DNA from 3 places in the Robertmurraya sp. genome. Region 2 is predicted to be linked to each of the others. Evidence: riboswitches for the same ligand, from Rfam matches in the RefSeq annotation. Region 2 holds a riboswitch; each other region holds the start of a gene.
The links. Region 2 has a riboswitch for cyclic di-GMP ahead of ACGLXV_RS05740 (OmpL47-type beta-barrel domain-containing protein). Riboswitches for the same ligand answer to the same signal wherever they lie in the genome.

Region 1 (4,619 bases), on a different contig from region 2:
CTAAAGAAACATGTACATTTTAATGAATATGTGGTCAAATGAAATGTACTTTACATATTGGCTTAATAAAAAGAATACGTTCGGTAAAATTAGTATTGTAAAGAATTTTTGAAAAGAGGCTGTATGATGGATTTTACAGATTTCACCTTAAGTGAAGAAATATTGAGTACTTTAGCGAGCTTACAATATCAACAACCAACTGAAGTTCAAAGGAAGGTCATTCCGCTTGTGATAGAGGAGCGCGATGTGGTCGTAAAGTCACGTACAGGAAGTGGAAAAACAGCATCCTTTGCCATTCCGATTTGTGAAATGATCGATTGGGCAGAAAATAAACCACAAGCTCTCGTGCTTACCCCTACTCGAGAGTTAGCTGTACAGATAAAAGAAGATTTTATAAATATCGGCCGGTTAAAACGAATCAATGCAGTAGAAGTATACGGAAAGCAATCCTTTATGTATCAAAAAACGAAACTTAAGCAAAAAACTCATGTGGTTGTAGGGACACCAGGTCGACTGCTTGATCATATTCAAAAAGGGACCCTTGTGTTAGATCGTGTCCGATACCTAGTGATTGACGAAGCGGATGAAATGCTAAACATGGGCTTTATCGAACAAGTGGAGGCAATTATTGAAGAAATGCCAAAAAATCGAGTAACCATGCTCTTTTCAGCCACTCTTCCTGATACCATAAAAAAGCTAGCTCAAAACTATTTACACTCTCCTGTGGAGGTTGAGATTGAATCTTCAAGTACTTCAGAAGGATTAATTGAGCATTCATTATTTTGGGTGGAGGAAGATGAAAAACTTCAATTATTGCAAAATGTAACGATTATTGAAAACCCGGATAGCTGTATCATTTTTTGCCGGACAAAAGACCGTGTCGATATGGTCGTCGATCATCTAACGAAGCTTGGATATGATTGCGATAAAATACATGGTGGAATGATACAGGAAGATCGTCTAGATGTGATGAGTGAATTTAAACGGGGAGAGTTCCGCTATCTAATCGCAACCGATGTGGCAGCACGAGGAATTGATATCGAAAATATTTCACTCGTGGTGAACTTTGATATCCCATATGAAAAAGAGAGCTATGTGCATCGTACTGGAAGAACCGGGCGGGCGGGCTTGAAAGGAAAGGCTACTACTTTTGTGACAGATAGAGAAAAACGATTGTTAGAAGAGATAGAACAATTAATTGGTTTTTCTATTCCACAGAAGGTGAAACCTGCTTCGGGACAGTTGGAGAGATCACGACCTGCCTTTGAAAAGAAGATTAGTTCGGAACCGGAGATTAAGCAACTAAAAAGTGAAGAACTCAATAAGGATATCACCAAACTCTATTTTAATGGCGGCAAGAAAAAGAAGCTGCGCGCTGTTGATTTTGTAGGAACCATTTCAAAAATTGATGGTGTAACTGCAGAGGATATCGGAATTATCACGATTCTTGACACGGTCTCTTATGTAGAAATCCTAAATGGAAAAGGGTCACTTGTGTTGTCTGAAATGAAACATACAACGGTAAAAGGGAAACAATTAAAGGTTCATGTGGCAAGAAGATAAGAAGCACTTCCTAGAGGTGCTTTTTTTAATTGGGAAAAATGAACAAAATTCATTGACAGATTATTACTCTTACTTTAATATTATCATTATCAATAATGATAATAAAAAAACAAGGGGGATTTACGATGATAAGCAATGCAACGATCTCGAGCATGATTGCAGTTATTATATTTTCTATTCTTCTATTTGTTACTGCCATTCTTTTTACAAAAAAACAAGTAGGAATTTCTCTCAAGCCGTTAATAATAGGTAGCATCGGGTTTGTTATTATTACTCAAGTATTAGAGAAACTTCTTCATGTTGTCGTCATAACCAGTTTTCCAAACTATGTGGAACATCCATGGTTATTTGGATTATATGGCGGTTTTGCTGCAGGGATTTTTGAGGAAGTAGGACGCTATATTCTTTTTATTTGGCTATTAAAAAAATATCAGGATTACAAGGGTGGTCTATCCTTTGGGGTTGGCTGGGGTGGCATTGAAGCAGTAGTAATTGCTCTTTCAACGGTAGTGCCATTTCTTATCTTTGCAACCATGATCAATACAGGTACATTTGATTCATCTATCGGAGCTAGTCTTCCAAGTGATCAGGCAGCAACCATTAAAGAAACATTATTAAATCAGGGAGTTTCTCACTACTTATGGGCAATACCAGAACGCTTCTTTGCCCTCTTTATGCAAATCGCTTTCAGCTTACTTGTATTAGTTGCTGTTATCAAAAAGAAATTCCAATACGTATTGCTCGCTATAGTCGCTCATGCGGCGATTGATTTTCCTTTAGCTTTCTATCAAACTGGATACATTAAAAGCTTATGGATCATTGAGTTGTACATTGCCTTAATCGGAGTTCTATCTTTCTTTATAATAAAAAGATTAAGAAAATTATTGATTGGGTAAAAATACCTGAGGCAAAAGTCTGTTTTAATAAAGTATAATTAAAGAAAAACTGTAAAAGGCAAACTTTTCCGAAAGGGAAGGACGCAAAGCCGTGAGCCTAATCGCTTGTCATGCGAATGGTCGTCAGGTTGCCAGGTCTCATTTTGTGAGCCTCGGCTGGCAGAATGGGGGAACATGAAGTGAAAAAGCTCGTTGTATCAATGATTATTGTTTTGCTTTTTTCAATTGGAGGCTTTGGATCAAAAATGAGTGCATCAACAGTAGATCGCTCCACATGGCTTTGGAATCCGTGGGAAATTGTGAGTAATGAAACAGGAACCTTAAGCTTTCTTGAACAAAAGCAAATCAACAAAGTCTATGTACAATTCGATCGTGATATCCCTATGAATGTATACCGTAGCTTTATTACGAAGGCATCGGTAAAAGGGATAAAAGTATATGCTCTAGATGGAGCGCCGGGTTGGGTGGCACCAAAAGGCTACAGAAACCAAGATGCTCTTATGAATTGGTTAAAAACCTATCAAGCAGGGTCAACCGCTTCTCAAAAATTTACGGGGATTCATTTAGATGTAGAGCCCTACTTATATAGCGGTTGGAATACGAATAGAGCAGCTACTGTAAAAAGTTATCAAGAACTGATAACAAAAGCGAATACTTCAGCTGCAGGATTAAAACTACCACTTGAAGCGGACCTGCCATTCTGGTTTGATGAAGTTTCTTATAATAATACGTATGGTAAAGGAAATCTAGCGGAGTGGGTCATTACAAAAACGAATAGTGTAACGATTATGGCCTACCGTGATACAGCTCCTGCCATCATTGAAATCGTAAAAAATGAAGTTGCCTTTGCTGGGAAACATAATAAGACATTAGTAATCGGTGTAGAAACAGGTGCAACAGACGAAGGAGATATGATTTCTTTTTTTGAAGAAGGAGAAGCCTACATGAACGAGCAACTTGCTACTGTTGCCTCTCATTATGGAACAACTCTTGGATACAATGGAGTTGCTATCCACCATGTGGGAAGCTGGAAAACAATGAAACCATAAAGAACGCAAAAGCACTCAAAAGAGTGCTTTTTTGTTCATATTCAGTCCTTTTTCTTGTCTAAAAAACATCATATACTTTGTTTAAAGATTGGAAACAGGGAGGGCGCTGTTTATGAACCTGAAACATTTACAATATTTTCGTGTGCTAGCCAAAACGCAGCATTATACAAAAGCAGCAGCTCAGCTATATATCACACAACCAAGTCTTAGTCAGGCAATAGGCGAGCTTGAAAAAGAATTAAGTATAAAGTTATTTGAAAAGGTTGGTAGAAATATCAAGCTGTCAAAGTACGGCCAATATTTTTTAACCTATGTGGAAAACGGATTAGAGGAGCTTGAAAAGGGTGAAAGGAATCTTCAAAAGCTCACCAATGCCAATACGGGTATCATTGACTTAGCATTCATTTTTTCCTTAGGCGCTGATTTTGTCCCATCAATTATTCAGTCCTTTATGGAAGCAAATGAGGGCGGACAAGTGACGTTTTCGTGTATACAAGGAACAACACAGAATATCATCCAAGGCTTAAAGGAAGAAAATTATGACCTAGCTTTTTGTACGTATGCGGAACATGAACCAGAGATTGATTTTATTCCATTAATGAAGAGAGATATTGTAGTAATCACCCATAAAGATCATCCATTAGCATCAAAAGATTCCGTGGAATTAAAGGATATTGCTGAGGAAAAATTCGTTTGTTTTAACAAGAAAAGTCTATTTCGTCCCGTAATCGATCAATTGTTCTCAGATGCGGGGATCACTCCATATATTTCTTGTGAAGTCGCAGAGGATACGGCATTAGTAGGCTTAGTGGCAGCAAAACAAGGAGTGGGTATCCTACCACGATCCTCTACCTTAGACCTGTTTGATATTAAAGTACTACCTTTTCAGGAGCCGCTCCCAGAACAAATTATCTACATGGCGAGTGTAAAGAATCGTTACCTATCACCTGTAGTGGAGAAGTTTAAAAGTTTTATTGAAAGAAATTCACTTAACTAAAGAGTCTTTTCTTGTCATTTTTCATAGGGGGCGCCTATAGATCTCACCAAAAAACCGATTGGTATTTATGGATTGTCTGTTTTAAAATAGTCGTATAAACAAGTTTGTGAAATA
Region 2 (4,619 bases):
ATGGTGGGGGACCGGCGTCGATTCCACTTGTTGAGAATGAAGTGGTTGATCGGTACGGTTGGCTGTCAGTGAATGAATTTAGTGAGGTGCTCGCGTTAGGGAATGCACTGCCAGGGCCTATCGCGACCAAAATGGCCGGTTATATTGGTTATGAAGTGGGTGGGATTTTCGGAGCAGTGGTTGCGGTATTTGCTACTGTGGCACCTTCGTTAATATTAATGGTCACTTTACTCGGTTTGTTGATGAAATTCAAGGAATCTCCAAAGGTGAAGCGACTTACCGTGTTGGTGCGACCGGTCATTGCCGTCCTATTAGGAGTCATGACGTATGATTTCTTTTTCTCCTCATTCGAAGGAGCGGGGATTTGGCAGACGATCGGGATCGGTGTGATTAGCTTTGTGCTGATGGAGAGGCTGAAGGTCCACCCGGCGTATGTGATTGCCGGTGCGCTTGTATATGGTGGGGTGTTCTTAGGGTAAATCAGGACAGTAGTACATTCTGCAAGCTGGTGCTAGCGCAACAAAGGCTTGCGTCATGTGCTACTGACCTTTAATTAAAACTGGGGGAGGCAAAAACATGACTTTTTCAATCGTAGGCTATGACCCAAAGGAAAAAGAATGGGGTATTGCGGTGCAATCGAAGTTTCTTGGAGTTGGCGCCGTGGTTCCGTTCGCGAAGGCTGGAGTAGGTGCAGTTGCGACACAGTCTTACGCGAATACGGCTTATGGTCCGGAGGCATTACAGCTGTTTTCAGAAGGAAAGTCAGCGGAAGAGGTCATCAAAATCATTACCTCACGGGATGAGGACAAGGATCTCCGCCAGGTTGGAGTCATCGATGCGAACGGAAATGCCGCTACTTTTACCGGTGAAAAATGCTATGACTGGGCAGGCGGAGTCACCGGAGAGCATTTTGCCGCACAGGGAAACATTTTAGTCGACGAGCAGACCGTACAAACTATGTCAAAAACGTTTCAAGAGACAAGTGGAACATTAGCCGAGCGCTTACTCGCTGGATTGAACGCAGGGCAAGAGGCTGGTGGAGATAGTCGTGGTCAGCAATCAGCTGCCCTATTAGTAGTGAAGGAAGCGGGCGGTTATGGTGGCTACAATGACCGATTTATTGATCTTCGTGTCGATGACCATCCGGAGCCGATTAAAGAACTGATTCGTGTGTTTGGTTTACAGCAGCTATACTTTGCTCCTCCTAAGCAAGAGCGGATTGCTACGATTGAAGGGCATGTGAAGGAAGAATTGATCGCTTGTTTAAGACGTCACAGATATTTAGAATTGTATGTTGATGAGGAAAGTATTCATAAGGCACTGACTCGTTATATACATACCGAGAACTTTGAAGCGCGTGAGTTAGAGCGTGGGAAAATTGACTTGGACGTGCTTGATTATATGAAAAAGCAATAGTTGTGTATAGCCCCCAGTAATGGGGGTTTTTATGTGGGGAATTTTATACTGTTGTAGGTATGTGGATCTTAAGAGATTCCCTAAGAATTAAATCCGAAAGACGAAAAGTATCAAATAATCATGTGTAAATACCTATCTCGTTATAAAAATAAAATGGTATAATCGAACTAAATTTAGGTAGTTAATCCTAAATAAATCCCGTAAACTGCCGATAATAGATTTATAACGCAAATGCTTGGAGGTGAAACAATAGTAATAGATGGGTTTTAAAAATGAGTGTACTTAATGAAGTGAAAAGGGCAAATCACGGGAAACTGTGAGACGCAAAACTAAGAGGGCCTTACCCGCAGAAATGCGAATGGCAGCCAGTTACCACAAGAAGTCATAGATTGTCTAAATTCTATGAACCTTTCTTATGGGGTTCTTTTTTATTTGCCTTTTTTAACATGAAAGGTAGGGTAAATTTATGTTGAAAAGAATGTTTAATATTCCGGTTTTGCTCGTCGTTTTTATGCTTATCTATCAATTGATTGTCCCAATCGGTAGTATAAGAGCTTCTGCAAATACCGGATCCATGCTTCCTCCTAGTAATCTAGCTTATCAGTCAGTTACTCCAGACGATGGAAAGCTAACTTGGAGTGCCGTATTTGGAGCAAGTGGGTATCAAGTTTATGAAATTAAAGAAGGACAGCTTACGGTGCTTGGAACAACAACGGGCACTTCGTATGATCTAAAAGATTTGCCAGAAGGCTCTTATAGATACGTAGTTTCTACTTTATCTAGCCAAGGGGAGTCTGGTCCATCAGCGCCGGTAAGCACAGAAATTAGTTATCCTGAGATGCAAACGCCGGCAACCTTTGCGGCAACGATTCAAAATGGAAATGATGTTGTATTACAATGGGAAGCTTCCCAATATGCAGAGTCATACAACATATATAAGGTATTAGATAACGGTGAAAAGTCACTTGTTGTCTCAACTAATACAAGAATGTATAGTTTTTCTAATGTAGATGAAGGTACTTACTCTTACATGATTTCTTCATCCCACCCACTTTACGGGGAATCAGTGACTTCATCCCCAATAAGTGTTGAAGTGATAAAGCCAGAAATGAAAGCTCCAACAAATCTATCTTTTACGATTTCAAATGTAACCGATGTTACTTTAAAGTGGCAGGCAGCAGAGTTTGCCAATAGTTATAGTATATATTCAGTGAAAAACGGACAGTTAGAATTGGTAGAAACAGTTACGAGCACAAATGTTACACTTAAGAATTTACCTGCAGGAGACTACGTCTATCAGGTGTATTCAAATAGCTCACGTTTTGGAAGTTCTGTAGAAGGTAGCGAGGTTACTTTCTCCGTTCAATCTATCGAGATGGCTCCCCCTGAAAATGTAAATGCGAAAATCCAAAACACAAATGATGTAGTTGTTAGTTGGACCGCCGAACCATATGCAACAGGGTATAAAGTGTATCAGATTGTGGGTGGTGAGAAAGTATTAAAGGGAACAGTAACTGGAACTTCTTTTTCAGCTACTATGCTACCTGGTGGAGAATACGTGTATGAGGTTCATTCAACTAGTGACCGATTTGGAGAGTCTGAAAAGGGAACACAAGTTACTTTTACCATCGAGACAGTAAAGGTAAACGCACCTACTGAACTTGCGTATAAAATTCTAAATGGTAATGATATCGTATTAAGCTGGAAAGCAGCTGAAAATGCTACAAATTATAAGGTCTATCAAGTAGTTGGAGACCAAAAAGTATTAAAGAGCACGGTAACAGGAACAACGGTTACCTATACTAATATGCCAGCAGGAAATTACAAGTATGAAGTTCACACCAATAGCACTCGATTTGGTGAATCAGGGGAAAGTGCTGTTGTTTCCTTTGTATTAGATCAAGTAGTGTTAGAAACACCAGGAAATGCAAGATATGAGATTAAAAATGGCAATGATTTATACCTACAATGGGATTCAGTTGATTTTGCCAATAGTTACAAAATCTATCAGGTAGTAGATGGGAAGAAGGTTTTAAAAGCAACTGTTTCTTCTTTAGCTACAACTTTAACTAATCTTACCGCAGGAGATTATAGTTATGAAATCTATGCGTATAGCAGTCGATTTGGTGAATCACCTGTGGGTGCAGTTGTAGAGTTACCATTGGTACATCCAGAGATGAAGGCGCCTGCTAACGGAAGTTATACCATCACTGGAGTAGCTTCATACACACTAAAGTGGGATGCGGCAGACTACGCAACTAACTATAAGATTTATCAAGTGATTAATGGACAGAAAACATTAAAGAATACTATCACTGGAACAAGCATGAACTACACAAATATGACACCAGGTGAATATCAATATGAGGTCTATTCATATTCCGCTCGTTTCGGTGAATCAAAAGTAGGAACTGCTATCAAGTTCACCTTAAGTGGACAAACACTAGCGACTCCTGGAAATCCAAGCTATACCATTAGCAATGGAAATGACATTACACTCAAATGGAATACTGTTCAGTACGCAAATAACTATAAAATCTATCAGTTGGTTGATGGAGAAGAAATTTTATTACGTACCCTTACAGGGACAAGTACAATGTTAACCAATGTAGCAGAAGGTGAATTCCATTACATTATTAAGGCAAACTCTACCTTATTTGGAGAGTCTCCAGAAGGTGCTGTACTTGAAGGAACTTTAGTGCATCCTGACATGGCTAAGCCTGAAAATGCTAGTTACACGATCACAAGTGGAAATGATATCATTCTTAAGTGGGACGCTGTTCAGTATGCAACAGCATACCAAATTTACCAAGTGATAGATGGAGAAAAGCAGTTTGTTCGTAAAGTTACTGGTACAACAACGACAATTTCGAACATGCCAGAAAGTAAATATCTATACGAAATTCATTCATATAGTGACCGGTTTGGTGAGTCTGCAGAGGGAAGTAAGATTGAGTTCACAATGGTACATCCAGTAATGCAAGCCCCAGCCAATCTTACAAAGTCAATTTTAAATGGGAACGATATTAAGTTAAGTTGGGATGCGTCAACGTATGCAACAAATTACAAAGTCTATCAAAAAGTTGATGGAGAATTAGAATTACTAACTACACTACCAGCAACAACGAGAACCATTGCATTTACGAATATGCCAGAAGGTGACTATGAATATGTCTTGCATTCCTACAGCAACCGCTTCGGGG
Region 3 (4,619 bases), on a different contig from region 2:
TTGATTGCTCACCTTTTTGGTTTGCTGGCTTTTCATTTTCTTTGTTGTCGCAGGACCGTTGGCGCTAGCTTTTCCTCCTGCTTGCTGATTTTTCTTTTTTTCTAGTTGTTGCTTAATGGCTTCTTGTAAGCTTATTTTCTTTTTTTCTGTTTCATGGTTTTCTGTCATGTGTCTTCCTCCATCTTGCTTCATATAGTTTTGTGTTGATATGGATTGATTATTCACCTTGATCTGTTAGAATGATCGGACCATTCTTCGTGATGGCAATGGTGTGCTCAAATTGAGCAGAGTTTTTTCCATCCACGGTACGAGCGGTCCAACCATTGGAATCCATCTTTGTTTCGTAGCTTCCGACATTTACCATCGGTTCGATCGTAAATACCATTCCCTCTTTTATGCGAGGACCTTTTCCTGGTAGTCCAAAGTGCGGAACATCCGGCTTTTCATGAATGGAGGGGCCAATTCCATGGCCAATAAAGTTTCTTACGACCGAGAATCCCTCTCCTTCCACGTAGGTTTGAATCGCATGTCCGATATCTCCGATTCGATTTCCTACGACGGCTGCTTCAATTCCTTTGTATAAGCTCGTTTTTGTTACCTCTACAAGACGGTTTGTTTCTTCAGAAGCTTCTCCAACGATATACGTCCACGCAGAGTCTGCTAAGGCGCTATTCACATTGACAACCATATCGATTGTGACAATGTCCCCTGTATTTAGAGGTTCTTTTCTTGGAAAGCCGTGACAAATCTCATCATTAATACTAGCACATGTTGCGTACTCGTAACCTCTGTAACCCTTTTGCTGAGCAATTGCCCCATGCTGCGCTAAATATTTATCAACAAACTGGTCAATTTCCCAAGTTGTTATTCCTGGTTTGATCATTTTTTTAATTTCTTTATGACAAGCAGCCAGAAGCTCTCCTGCTTTTTTCATTGCCTCAATTTCACGAGGTGATTTTAAAACAATCATTTATCTCACTTCCCCAAATCCCAATAATGTATAGTCTTTATTGTACTCTCTAACGGTCTATATTAGCAAAGCATTCCTATGTCTAATTTTGTTAGATAACCTCAAACAATAGTCAATCAAACGTTTGATTGAATTCCCTTCACCCCTTTAAAATCAACAACCACAAAAAAAAGAATTTGTCGAACAAAAAAAATAGGTTTCACCCACCCCAATCCCGGGTATAAAAGGGTGTCAGACACCCTTCGTGGACAAAAAGGGCCATTCTGTCTTTTTGTGGTGTCTGTCACCGTTCGTGGACAGATTGGGTGGTTTTGTCCATATGGGGTGGACAGTAGATTTTTTTTAGTTACGCCCATAATTATCACTTTCAATACGAATGGTATTGTGTATAATGCTACATAGAAGCATTAAAAGTTGTTAATCAGCTTTTAATCACTAGAACCGTAATAACCATCCATTTGTGACTAACTAAAGAAATTTTAAGAACGAAACCTACTATTTTCGTTCTGAATATGGAACTAACCAATTTTTTTTGCTATTATGAATTCATACAGAGAGATAGGTGAGTGATCTAGATGATTGGAGATCGTGTTAAGAAACTTCGTCTTGAAAAGAAAATGTCCATGTCTGAGCTAGCTGAACAAGCTGGTGTCGCGAAATCATACTTAAGTTCATTAGAAAGAAATTTACAAACGAATCCGTCTATCCAATTTCTTGAGAAAATTTCAGCTGTCCTTCATGTACCAGTTGACCATCTTATACATGAGCACCCAAATAAAGACGAACTAGACTCTGACTGGATGAAGCTTGTGAAAGAGGCTATGAACTCCGGGGTTTCGAAGGATCAGTTTAAAGAATTTCTTGAGTTTAATAAATGGAGAAGTAATCAATCAAATAATAACTAATGCAAAAAGACAAAATCCAGGTGATTTTGTCTTTTTTTCCAAAATAAAAAGCATTCCCATACGGTCCGACCCTAACAGAAATACTTTCATTCTATGTATGAAACAACATGCTAAGTAAGCTAGTTTCTTTTTATCCTCTAATTTCATTCTCACCTAAAAATCTTCTAATCTCTTCTTTCTCTAGGCCTAACTTTTTTGCCTCAATGATCAACATCATCCACTCATAGTCTAGCTCTTCTAATGTCACTTCACTCGTTTCCAACATCCCTCAATCTCCCCCTAAAATACGATCGTATTCCAGGCAGTCCAGCCGTCTTAGCAAAAAAACTTCTAACTACCTTAGACCTGCGACTTTGCGTCCCCCCTTTTCAGAAGGTTTGCCTTTTTCTGTGTTTTTCTCTCCCTATGTGATTCACTTATCAATCATTTTACTACTCGATCTTAGTAAATTGTGTAAAAATTTGTCATACACTTTAAAAATTTCCCAACTTTTTAGTTACACTATTCGACAAAGATCTCCATAAAGAACAATTGAGTACCAATGGACACATACATTTTTTACATTTGTAAGAACAAACACAAAAATCATAAGTCTTCATGTCGCCCACTGTCGAAATCATTTTTAAAATTTTCTGACTTTTAAACAATTAAGTCTTTATTCCTAGTTTTTGATTCTCATATGCTTTTAATTTCCTTTGGATAGGAATGATATTTACATGTACCCTTTCCAGTGTAACTGCATCAAAAAAAGGTAACTTTGTTAGATTATGTCCACATATAGGACAGATCCATTCCCCTGCTTCCGAGCTGCTGTATGAAGGGCGATAACATTTGTCACAGTTCTTTCGGTACATTCCCGCCACCTACTATTCTAATAGTTTTCGTTTCTTATTCTATTAATTTTTGTTCTATATAAAGAATAATTTACTTTTATTTTAGACGGTAGTGCTGGTAAACTAAACACCCTAAACGAACCGTTTTTTCGTTATAATGAACAGTTTTCTTCCGTTTTCATCTCCTTTCTCCCTATTTCTTACTTTTATAGTTTTTTTAAGAACAATTCGTTCGTTGTGGTGTACATATTCAGAGTTTGTAAATCTAGTACTATTTTTATGCAAAAAAAAAGGAATCAGTCCTTATGAGACTGACTCCTCAAAAATATTTTTTAAGATAGAGTGTTAAGTTGAACAGCTATTTTTGATCCAACCTCAGCATTATTCTTAACCAAGGCAATATTTGCTTCCAAGCTTCTTCCTTCTGTTAATTCTTTTACCTTTGATAAAAGGAATGGAGTAACATTTTTACCCGCAATCTCATTTTCCTTTGCTTCCTTTAAAGCCGCTTCAATCACGCTGTTGATAAATTGCTCATCAAGAGCATCTGTTTCTGGGATTGGGTTAGCAATAACCACTCCACCCTTCAATCCTAACTCCCACTTTGTACGAATCATGCTTGCTGCTTCCTTTTCATTTTCCACTTGAACATTCACTTGGAAGGGACTTGTTCTTGTATAAAAAGCCGGAAGTACCTCGGTACCAAAGCCAACGACTGGCACCCCATGAGTTTCTAAATACTCTAGTGTTAAACCAATATCAAGAATAGATTTTGCCCCTGCGCACACAACAGCAACATTGGTTTGAGCGAGTTCTTGAAGATCAGCTGAAACATCCATCGTTACTTCAGCTTCACGGTGAACTCCACCAATCCCACCGGTTACGAACACTTCAATGCCAGCAAGCTCTGCACAGATCATCGTTGCCGCTACCGTTGTTGCTCCATTTTTCTTCGTCGCCACTAGGTAAGGTAAATCCCTACGGCTCGCCTTTTCAATGTCCTTTCGTGTAGCAAGCATTTCTAACTCTTCGTCTGATAAGCCTATTTTTATTTTCCCATCTAAAATAGCAATCGTAGCCGGTACAGCACCATTTTTACGAATAATGTCTTCTACTTCCTTTGCCGTTTGTACATTTTGTGGGTACGGCATTCCGTGAGAGATGATAGTTGACTCTAATGCTACTACTGGTACATTATTTTTTTTCGCTTCTAAAACTTCTTGTGAGTATTCTAAGTATTTTTCCATGTTTGTTTTCTCCTTAGTGGAAATTATGTTGAAAAGCTTCTTGTAGTTGTTGATGATTCAATGACGGGTTAACCGTTTCCTCCGTTGCTAAAGTAAGCATCGAACATGCCATTCCAATTTTGCAGGCATCTTCCGTTTTTAACTCGCGTAAGTAGGCATAAACAATTCCTGCAACCAGTGCATCTCCTGCACCCGTTACATCAACAACATCAACCTTCGGCGGTAACAATACACCCGCTTCATTCGCCTTTGTAAAGTAAATAAGTCCTTTGTCTCCGCGAGAAATAACAACTCTTTCCACGCCTTTTTTCATAATTGCTTCTGCAGCTTTAAAAAAGTCACCTTCGTCTTTAATTGGTTTCCCAGCTAACGCCTCTGCTTCGTCCTTATTTGCTATAAGCCAAGCCACACCATCAAGATTTTGTGGCAACTTCTTAATTTTTGGAGCTGAAACAGGGGTGATCACGAGGGGAATCGCTTCTTCTCTACAGCGATCAATCACTTTTGCTAGTACGTCAGAAGGGAAGTTTGTATCAATCATGACAAGCTCTGTTGATGCAAGAAAACCCCAGCGCTTTTCAACAAACTCTAAATCGACACGATCATAAATGCCCATATCTGCTAAAGCAACCACCATTTCCCCATCCACATCCAAAACAGCCGT

Region 1: another riboswitch for cyclic di-GMP. It lies ahead of ACGLXV_RS18615 (amidase); the one in region 2 lies ahead of ACGLXV_RS05740 (OmpL47-type beta-barrel domain-containing protein).
Region 3: another riboswitch for cyclic di-GMP. It lies ahead of sinI (DNA-binding anti-repressor SinI); the one in region 2 lies ahead of ACGLXV_RS05740 (OmpL47-type beta-barrel domain-containing protein).

Annotation. Positions count from the first base shown of each region.
Region 1 is NZ_JAKFCQ010000149.1:24,485-29,103, reverse strand. Features, by position in the region: gene ACGLXV_RS18625 (DEAD/DEAH box helicase) at 124-1,563, shown strand; gene ACGLXV_RS18620 (YhfC family intramembrane metalloprotease) at 1,689-2,459, shown strand; cyclic di-GMP riboswitch class I at 2,507-2,595, shown strand; gene ACGLXV_RS18615 (amidase) at 2,639-3,508, shown strand; gene ACGLXV_RS18610 (LysR family transcriptional regulator) at 3,621-4,505, shown strand.
Region 2 is NZ_JAKFCQ010000047.1:5,297-9,915, forward strand. Features, by position in the region: gene ACGLXV_RS05730 (chromate transporter) at 1-479, shown strand, start outside; gene ACGLXV_RS05735 (DUF1028 domain-containing protein) at 577-1,416, shown strand; cyclic di-GMP riboswitch class I at 1,705-1,793, shown strand; gene ACGLXV_RS05740 (OmpL47-type beta-barrel domain-containing protein) at 1,883-4,619, shown strand, end outside.
Region 3 is NZ_JAKFCQ010000057.1:15-4,633, forward strand. Features, by position in the region: partial or broken gene ACGLXV_RS07670 (hypothetical protein) at 1-168, opposite strand, end outside; gene map (type I methionyl aminopeptidase) at 218-970, opposite strand; gene ACGLXV_RS07680 (helix-turn-helix domain-containing protein) at 1,546-1,875, shown strand; gene sinI (DNA-binding anti-repressor SinI) at 2,006-2,140, opposite strand; cyclic di-GMP riboswitch class I at 2,173-2,267, opposite strand; gene ACGLXV_RS07690 (pseudouridine-5'-phosphate glycosidase) at 3,041-3,955, opposite strand; gene ACGLXV_RS07695 (carbohydrate kinase) at 3,969-4,619, opposite strand, start outside.